3 regions of the Planococcus plakortidis genome follow, and region 3 is predicted to be linked to each of the others. Evidence: riboswitches for the same ligand, from Rfam matches in the RefSeq annotation. Region 3 holds a riboswitch; each other region holds the start of a gene.
What was found. A riboswitch is a leader RNA that binds a small molecule or an ion and turns the genes downstream of it on or off. The one in region 3 is predicted to bind S-adenosylmethionine.
Positions count from the first base shown of each region.

Region 1: linked by a shared signal. The riboswitch ahead of metK (methionine adenosyltransferase) and the one ahead of BBI15_RS03085 (LLM class flavin-dependent oxidoreductase) in region 3 are both predicted to bind S-adenosylmethionine.
Region 2: linked by a shared signal. The riboswitch ahead of BBI15_RS11355 (methionine biosynthesis PLP-dependent protein) and the one ahead of BBI15_RS03085 (LLM class flavin-dependent oxidoreductase) in region 3 are both predicted to bind S-adenosylmethionine.

Region 1 is NZ_CP016539.2:1,255,101-1,258,356, reverse strand. Features, by position in the region: gene BBI15_RS06445 (gamma carbonic anhydrase) at 1-109, shown strand, start outside; gene metK (methionine adenosyltransferase) at 145-1,341, opposite strand; SAM riboswitch class I at 1,539-1,649, opposite strand; gene pckA (phosphoenolpyruvate carboxykinase (ATP)) at 1,886-3,256, shown strand, end outside.
Region 2 is NZ_CP016539.2:2,240,843-2,244,098, forward strand. Features, by position in the region: gene BBI15_RS11335 (STAS domain-containing protein) at 1-110, opposite strand, end outside; gene BBI15_RS11340 (cobalamin B12-binding domain-containing protein) at 88-738, opposite strand; gene BBI15_RS16565 (hypothetical protein) at 743-1,111, opposite strand; gene BBI15_RS11350 (antibiotic biosynthesis monooxygenase family protein) at 1,108-1,413, opposite strand; SAM riboswitch class I at 1,618-1,717, shown strand; gene BBI15_RS11355 (methionine biosynthesis PLP-dependent protein) at 1,795-2,919, shown strand; gene BBI15_RS11360 (aminotransferase class I/II-fold pyridoxal phosphate-dependent enzyme) at 2,912-3,256, shown strand, end outside.
Region 3 is NZ_CP016539.2:579,832-583,087, forward strand. Features, by position in the region: gene BBI15_RS03070 (hypothetical protein) at 1-60, shown strand, start outside; gene BBI15_RS03075 (TetR/AcrR family transcriptional regulator) at 114-701, opposite strand; gene BBI15_RS03080 (MFS transporter permease) at 829-1,212, shown strand; SAM riboswitch class I at 1,315-1,423, shown strand; gene BBI15_RS03085 (LLM class flavin-dependent oxidoreductase) at 1,539-2,930, shown strand; gene BBI15_RS03090 (sodium:solute symporter family protein) at 3,041-3,256, shown strand, end outside.

The DNA of each region.
Region 1 (3,256 bases), 680 kb from region 3:
GCGGCCGGCAAAAGTGGTGCGTGAACTGAACGAAGCGGACAAACAAGATATGGAACGCATTGTCCGGGAGTATGCGGAAAAAGCTGCTTATTATAAATCCCTTCAATAGAAAAAGCAGGCGGAAAAATATCCGCCTGCTTTTTCTTATGCGTTCGCTTGTTGTTTCAAAGCCTCAGCTTTATCTGTGCGTTCCCACGGTAGGTCGACATCCGTACGGCCGAAATGGCCATAAGCCGCTGTCTGTTTGTAGATCGGGCGGCGCAAATCGAGCATCTTGATGATGCCGGCCGGGCGCAAATCGAAGTTCGCGCGCACGAGTTCGATCAATTTTTCCTCGCTGACTTTTCCTGTCCCGAACGTATCGACCGCAATCGATACCGGATGTGCTACGCCGATTGCATAGGCCAGTTGCACTTCACATTTATCGGCAAGGCCTGATGCCACGATATTTTTCGCTACATAGCGTGCAGCATATGCGCCGGAACGGTCGACTTTTGTCGCGTCTTTACCGGAGAATGCGCCACCGCCGTGTCGTGCATAGCCGCCGTACGTATCAACGATGATTTTACGGCCAGTAAGACCAGCATCTCCTTGAGGCCCGCCGATGACAAAGCGGCCTGTCGGGTTGATGAAGTATTTCGTTTCAGCATCCAATAGTTCTGCCGGCACGACTTCGTTGATGACGTACTCTTTCAAATTGCGCTGGATTTGCTCCAACGATACTTCCGGATGGTGCTGCGTCGAAATGACAATCGTATCGACACGCACTGGTTTATTGTTTTCATCGTATTCAATCGTCACTTGCGTTTTTCCGTCTGGACGGAGATACGGCAAGATTTCTTCTTTGCGCACTTCTGCCAGGCGGCGTGCGAGTTTGTGGGCCAGGCTGATCGGCAAAGGCATCAATTCTTCTGTTTCGTTTGACGCGTACCCGAACATCAAGCCTTGGTCGCCTGCTCCGATTTCATCCAATTCCTTATCGGTCATCTGGCCTTCACGCGCTTCAAGTGCCACGTTGACGCCTGCCGCGATGTCTGCCGACTGCTCGTCGATCGCTGTCAACACCGCGCTTGTTTCAGAGTCAAATCCGTATTTCGCACGTGTATAGCCGATTTCTTTGACGGTCTGGCGCACGACTTTCGGAATGTCTACATATGTCGATGTCGTGATTTCGCCTGCGACAAGAACGAGCCCTGTCGTTACAGTCGTTTCGCATGCGACACGCGCGTTCGGGTCTTCCGCTAAAATGGCATCCAGGATTGCGTCTGAGATCTGGTCGCAAATCTTATCCGGATGGCCCTCTGTTACTGATTCTGATGTGAATAATCGACGGTTTGTCAAAAAAAGTTCCTCCTTATATCCTGCGAGATTGCTCTCGAAATTGATACGGTACTCGTTTTCCCATGTCAAGTCCGTTTCCATTAAGGAATTGAACTTCCAGCTTTTTCAGCCTGCACACGAGGATTAAGGGCATTCCATAAAAAAATCCCTTCACTCAATACATTGAGGAAAGGAATAATCATCATAAGCACCTTTCACTCTTATCGTCCAAGGCATTCGCCTTGCTTCAGGTTGGGCACCATCGCTGCAAGCGCAGCAGGTTGCCGGGTTTCATCGGGCCTGCACCCTCCACCAGCTCGGAATAAGAGTATCCGTTCAATTTCCCATCATACGGAATGCTGCCAGCACTGTCAACGTTTTTACCGGAAACAATTGTCGGACTTTTAAACATGCAGCTTTTTCTACTATAAAATTGCACAAATCATGAACATTGACAGATTTCGAGTTATTAGTATAGACTAATCGCATCAATGTGTTATACTAATGTTCGAATATACATCTTCCCCATTCATTTGGGAATAAACGAAAAGGAAGGTACATATATATGACTTCAGTGAACTTTGCAAATGATTTGAAAGAGCTTTTGGCAGGCTCCAATGTCAATACTCAATTATCCGTTCCCCAACTGGTTGAAGCAGCCACATCCCGTGGGGAGGCAGTATTGACCCGTGAAGGCGCAGTCAAAGCCGAAACCGGCAAGTACACTGGCCGTTCGCCTAAAGACAAGTATATGGTAGAAGAGGCAATTTCGAAAGATAAAATTGACTGGGGCAGCGTCAACCGCCCGATTTCATCTGAAATCTTCGAGAACCTATATGCTAAAGTCCTCAATCATTTGAAAGAAAAAGACGCTTTGTACGTCTTCAAAGGCTTCGCCGGCGCAGATCCTGAGTCCCGTCTTGCGATTCAGACGATCAATGAATACGCCTGGCATAACCTGTTCGCCCATCAATTGTTCATCCGCCCGACTGCGGAAGAACTGGAGGCGCATGAAGCTGAATTCACTGTCGTTTACGCTCCGACTTTCCACGCAGACCCAGCGGTGGACGGAACGGATTCCGAAACCTTCATCATCGTTTCGATGGAAAAGAAAATCATCTTGATCGGCGGCACGGAATACGCTGGCGAAATGAAGAAATCCATCTTCTCGATCATGAACTATATCCTTCCGGAAAAAGGCATCCTGCCGATGCACTGTTCAGCGAACGTCGGGAAAAATGACGATGTCGCTTTGTTCTTCGGGCTTTCCGGTACAGGGAAAACAACTTTATCAGCTGACGAAGACCGCAAATTGATCGGTGACGATGAGCACGGCTGGTCCGATAACGGCGTCTTCAACATTGAAGGCGGCTGCTACGCGAAGACCATCAACTTGTCCCGTGAAAACGAGCCGCAAATCTTCGATGCCATCCGTTTCGGCTCGGTTCTTGAAAACGTAGTCGTTGACGAAGATACGCGCATCCCGGATTACGACGACGGATCGTTGACAGAAAACACGCGTGCAGCATACCCGATCGATGCCATCGATAACATTGTCGTCCCTTCTGTTGCAGGGCACCCGAAAACGATCGTCTTTTTGACTGCAGACGCATTCGGCGTATTGCCTCCAATCAGCAAATTGACGAAAGAACAAGCGATGTACCACTTCCTGAGCGGCTATACATCGAAACTTGCCGGCACAGAACGCGGCATCACGTCACCGGAAGCGACATTCTCGACATGCTTCGGTTCGCCATTCCTTCCGCTTCATGCGACCGTGTACGCTGAAATGCTCGGCGATAAAATTGATGAGCACGGCGCAGACGTCTACCTTGTAAACACAGGCTGGACTGGCGGCATCTACGGCGTCGGAAGCCGCATGAAATTGTCATACACCCGCACGATGGTGCGCGCAGCGATCCGCGGCGACTTGAAC
Region 2 (3,256 bases), 1.6 Mb from region 3:
TCCGGCGCGCCGAAAAGCTGTTCGGCTTCCGAGGATTGGTCGACCACTACAAAGCTATTATTCAACCTGAAAGCCGGCAGCGGCCATTCAGCCAGTGGAGAGCGTGTCATCGTTCGGCCCCTTTCCAGTGCGGATCCATTCCCTGAGCGCACCCAGTTCCCGGACAACTACCGCGCCTTTCACATGCAAATCCGCAAAACTCGACAAGGTGACAGCCCGGCCGCCGATCAGCACGGCGGGGTTGGAACCGGTGTGCGCAAAAGCTTCCGCATAGGTTTTCAAAGCCGGCAGCCGATGCGCGAGCGCGCCGGATAATGCCACGACGTCCGGCTGCCATTCCCCGGCCAGTTCAAGCGCTGAATCAAGCGGCAGATTCGGCCCCATGTAGCGGACTTCATACCCTTCTTCGCGGAACAATGCGGCGACCATCTTGAGCCCGATATAATGCTCTTCGCCTTCCGGCCCGAAAACCATCGCCTTTTTTGGCCCGTTGCCTGCCTTGTTCCGCAGTTCCGTAGCGGACAGCACAAAATCACAGACGGCAGTGGCCAAATGCTCTTCCGCTACCGATATCTCATTTTGTTCCCATAGTTCACCGATACGATACATCGCCGGTGTCAATAATTCGCTGTAGAGCTGTTCGTATGAATGGCTTTCCAGGAAATCCTGGACATATTTCAAAGCTTCCTCTTCCTGTCCCTGCAGGAAAAGATCCGAAAGCTGTGTTGATTCGTGCATTTGATCAGCCCCTTTTATGTTGAGGGAGCTCCAATAACCGGACTGCGCGATCGAGGCAGCCCAGCATGAAATCTCCTTGCGTTGTTTCGGTGTAGCGCGGCACAATATCCATAAGCCGCCTGAAATTATCGATGATGAGGGCGGTTTCGACATTGCGGCTCACAAGCACCGTCTCGAGCCAGATGGCGTAGTCGACAAAGGATTGCTCGCTTTGCAGCTCCCACGCGGTTTCGAGATAATCCAAGTGGTGATGATTGTCTTTGACGGTATGTTCATATCCCTTATCGCCGAAACGTTCCCATAAATTCGGATACGCTTCGTATATACCGTCTGCCGTGTCGGTCGCGATTTGCTGTTTTTGTTCCTGGTTCATTCGGCCACCACTTCGTACTGATGGACTTTCGGCACGATGCCCGCGAGTTCCTGGTCAGGATAGTTCTTTTCCAAATCATGGATTTCCTTGAACTCCTGGCTCTTGACCCAGTTCATATACGACTGTTTGGACTGCCATTCCAGATGAACAGTCAATTCATGTCGCTTTTTCGTGTTTTGGATCAACCGGAATGAAGTAAAGCCTTCCGCCTGGTCCACACGGCGCGAGCGTTTCTGGTAAATTTCGATGACGTCTTGTACCTTGTCTTCAGGCACAATGACGGTGGATGTGACGATGTACATAATTCAGAACCCCTTTGCAACTAGCTTTGTATAAGCTGGGCATGATTAAAGTTTACCTCAGCATACCATTTCAGCTCCCGGAATAAAAGCGAGCGCCTTTAAGGCAATTATAAGAGTATTTTCAATATTCCGCTTGTATTCCGCACGCAATTGCCGTATGATGGAAAACATCAACCAACAGCAAACGACAACTTTATAAAATGATTCTTATCGAGAGAGATGGAGGGATTTGGCCCTTTGAAGTCTCAGCAACCGGACAATGTCACGGTGCTAATTCCAATAGGTACAGCCTAGTAGATGAGAAGATGGCATATACGGCAGGGGCTTTCTTCTAATCAATAGAAGAAAGCCCCTGCTTTTTGATTTGAAAGGATGAGGACCATGACACAGCATAGTTTAGAAACTCGACTGGTACAGCTCGGCAACCGCAGCGACCAACGCACAGGAGCGGTCAATCCCCCGATTTACCTTTCCACCGCTTATGAACACGAAGGCCTTGGCAAATCCACAGGCTATGATTATACGCGGACAAAAAACCCGACACGGCAGCTTCTTGAAGAAGGGATCGCGAATCTGGAAGGCGGCGACGCAGGCTTTGCATGCAGCTCCGGAATGGCCGCGATCCAACTGGTCCTCTCCTTGTTCCGTCCGAACGATGAAATTTTGCTTCCTGAAGATATTTATGGCGGCACCTACCGCCTGCTGGAACAATATGAAGAGAAATACCATATCCGCCCCATTTACGATTCCTTCATCGATCCGAAAACAGCTGAAGCGAAAATCACTGACAATACAAAAGCGATTTTTATTGAAACCCCAACCAACCCATTGATGCAGGAGATCGATTTGGAATTGTATGCACAATTGGCGAAACGCCACAAGCTTTTGCTGATTGTCGACAATACCTTTTTGACGCCTTTCCTGCAGCAGCCGCTCGCAATCGGTGCGGATATCGTACTCCATAGCGCCACCAAGTATATCGGCGGCCATAACGATGTGCTCGCTGGGCTAGTCGCCGCAAAAGGCGTCACTTTATGCGAAGAACTGTTCACTGCCCACAATTCGGCTGGTGCCGTGCTATCTCCGCTCGATTCCTGGCTGTTGATCCGCGGCTTGAAAACCTTGCCGCTGCGCATGCGCCAGCACGAAGCCAATGCCAAGGAAATCTCCCGTTTCCTGGAGACACATGATGCCGTGACAGATGTACTGTATCCAGGAAAAGGCGGCATGTTGTCGTTCCGCCTGCGCGAAGAGCGATGGATTGGGGAATTCCTCGAGAGCCTATCGCTCATCACATTTGCCGAGAGCCTCGGCGGCGTAGAAAGTTTCATCACATATCCTGCGACCCAGACCCATGCCGATATGCCGGTCGCAGAACGCACGGCACGCGGCGTCTGTAACCGCCTGCTCCGCTTCTCTGTTGGCGTCGAGCAGGCAGAAGATTTAATTGCTGATTTGTCCCAGGCCTTGGCTAAACTAAAAAAGGAGGTCGTTTCCCATGAGTGAACGACGCGAGACGAAATTGATCCATTCCGCAGGCATCGATCCATTAACAGGCGCAGTCAATGTTCCGATCTATCTGTCTTCCACTTTTCATCAGGAGAGTATCGATTCGTTCGGGCCTTTCGATTACAGCCGTTCCGGCAACCCAACGCGCAAATCACTTGAGGAAACGATCGCCAAACTTGAAGGCGGCGCACGGGGCTTGGCCTTTTCTTCCGGCATGGCGGCTATTTCATCAGCCTTCATGCTGTTGAAAGCCGGCGACCATGTGCTCGTTTCGGAAGACGTGTACGGCGGCACGTACCGCTTCATCACGGAAGTGCTCGAAAAATTCAAAGTC
Region 3 (3,256 bases):
AACCAGCGCAAATGCGATACGTGCCAGCCGCCGAAAGCATCACGCGGGCAGGAACAATAACGGAAACGCCAATTCCCCTTTACAGGGAATTGGCGTTTTTTTAGGCTAAACCATTATAGCTTGCGGATGAACAGGATGATCTGGATGTACATCTCCGCCATTTCTTCTGGCGTCTCCGTCAAATCATTATCCAGCCATTGCTCGATGAGGCCGAGGAATGCGGAAGTGGCGAAGGCTGACAGATAATCGTCCGGCACGCTGGCGCTTTGGAAGAAACGTTCGTTTTTAAGCATATTGCCGATAAAATGGCCGATGAAAAATCCTTTAAGCCGCTTGTGGAAGCCGTTTTGGTTATGCTCACTTAAAAACGCGCGGAAAGCGGCAGCATTCATTTCGATATAGCGGAATACTTCAACGGATTGGATGGACACATTGCCTTTATCCGCTTCGGCCAAAAGCATTTCGGGCTGCAATTCTTTCAACTGCTGGGCCAAGCCGTCGAGCAGCTGTTCTTCCATTTGGTCCAGCAAATCGTATTTGTCGAGGTAATGCAGATAAAACGTTCCCCGGTTGATCCCGGATGCTTTGGAAATATCCTGGACAGAGATCTTGATGAAATTCTTTTTGGCCAGCAGCTGCAGGAAGCTTTGCTGGATTTTTGCTTTCGTTTTTTCGTTCATGTCATCATAAATGGCTGGCACGCTATCTCCTCCAAACCGCTTAACAGCTGTGTCTTTTCTGTTTATTGCTTCCAGTATAGCAGGCATTTAAAATAGATAGTAACCACCCAACAGTGTGTTGAGTGAAATTACAGGATAGGTGATGGACATGAAGAAAAAAATGGCCGTAATGGGGATTGCGCTGCTGGTTGCTCTGTATATGCTCGGGAAAGCATTTTTATTGAATGAAGAGATCAAAATGTTCTTGCTGATCTTTTTCGGAATTGGACTCGTCCTCGCGCTGCTCCGTTTGTTAGTGAATAACTCGATCAAGAAAATGAAAGGCAAGGATTGGAAAGTGAAAGTGCTGTTCTTTACGGTATTGCTCGGTTTCGGATTGCCGTTCCAGTCCTGGTTCCGGACAGAAATCTTATTCAAAATGGACTCCGCTTATTTAGCGGGCAGTGTGGCCATGCTCGTATTAGGGATGGTTTTCATGACCCTATTCTACGGCTTTGCCAAAACAAAAATTCGGACCATGCAATTAGCTTGATGAAATGTGCTAAGCGAGATATTTCCAAGGAAAAATAAAATAGTTTTGAAAATTCGGTTGACTTCTTTATTTCCTAGTATTAAGATAGGGATTAATTTAATAATCTTATCCAGAGAAGCCGAGGGACTGGCCCGTTGACGCTTCAGCAACCCCTGATATTATTCAGGAAGGTGCTACTTCCAGCAAGGAGAGATTCCTTGGGAGATAAGAGAGCGGACCCGACTATTCAAATAGCCCTCTTTTCTCGTTTTATTGAGAAAAGAGGGCTATTTTTATTTTCCAGTGAGGGCTGCGGAAATTGGAATTTCAAAAGGAGGAATTTGACGATGACGAAGAAACGGATTTATTTGAATGCATTTGAGATGGTGTGTGCAGGCGGGCACCAGTCGCCGGGATTGTGGCTTCACGAGGACGACCGGTCGCATACATACAAGGACAGCGAATATTGGATCGAGCTCGCGAAGCTATTGGAAAAAGGAAAGTTTGACGCGGTGTTTTTGGCTGATGTGCTCGGGACTTACGATGTCTATGGCGGCACGCGCGACGCGGCGCTTCGCAATGCGGTGCAGACGCCGGTCAACGACCCGCTATTGGTCGTGCCGCTCATGTCGTCGGTGACGGAGCATTTGAGTTTCGGGGTCACGGCATCTGTCAGCCACGAACATCCGTACACCTTCGCGCGGCGCATGTCGACACTCGATCATCTGACAAAAGGGCGCATCGGCTGGAACGTCGTCACTTCCTATTTGAAAAGCGCCGCAGTCAATATCGGGCTCGATGACCAGATGAGCCACGACGAACGCTATGAATTCGCGGCCGAGTATTTGGAGGTTTGCTATAAATTATGGGAAGGCAGCTGGGAAGATGGCGCGGTCGTGCGCGATCAACAGTCGAAAGTCTATACCGACCCGTCGAAAGTGCACGACATCCGCCACGAAGGCACATATTTTAAAGTGCCGGGCGCTCATCTATCTGAACCGTCGCCACAGCGCACGCCGGTATTGTTCCAGGCAGGCGCTTCGCCGCGCGGCCGGGAGTTCGCCTCAAAGCACGCCGAATCGGTGTTTACGGCAGGGCCGACGATTCCCGTCGTGAAAAAAGGTGTCGACGCGCTTCGTGAACGCATTCAAGCGAACGGCCGGAACCCGGAAGATGTGTTGGTGTACACCACCTTCACCGCAATTGTCGGGAAGACCGAACAAGAAGCGCAAGAGAAATACGAAACCTTGAAAAGCCATGTCAGCTACGAAGGCGCACTCGCACTTTTAAGCGGTTGGACAGGCATCGATTTCTCCGGATACGAGCCGGACGATACGCTCGAATACATCCAAAGCAACGCCATGCAATCGGCGGTCGAAGTATTCACGCGTGCCGATCCGGACAGAAAGTGGACGATCGGGGAACTGGCGACTTTCGTCGGCATCGGCGGAAGAGGGCCGGTCGCGGTCGGGACGCCGGAGCAAGTAGCCGATGAAGTGGAGCGCTGGAGAGATGAAACCGGCGTCGACGGTTTTAATTTGGCGTATACGCTCGCACCCGGAAGCTTCGAGGACTTTGTCGAACTGGTCGTTCCTATCTTGCAGGAACGCGGGCTCGTGCAGAAAGAATACGCAGACGGCACATACCGCGAGAAAATCTACGGCAAAGGCCAAGCGCAACTGAAAGACAATCATCCGGGCAAAACGTTCAAGCACTTGCACGAAACAGTTAACAACTAGAGGGGGAATGAGGATGCTGACAGCTTATTGGATCGCCGTCGCCGTCTTTTGGATTGCGGGGCTGGCTTTATGGAACAAACTCTATCCAAAACAAAAAGGAGGCGAACGCAATGGGGGATGAGACAACTTGGCTATTGCCGCTGATTGCTTTGATGCTCGTCGGCTATTTCGCCTTGACGACATGGCTCGGGAAAAAAGGCAAAGCCCATAGCGGATCGATGAAAGGCTTTGCGATCGCCAAAGGCAAAGTCAATCCGGCGGTCGTCGGCATGAGCTTCGGCGCCTCATACGCCAGTGCGAACTTGTTTCTTGGCGTGCCGGGCTGG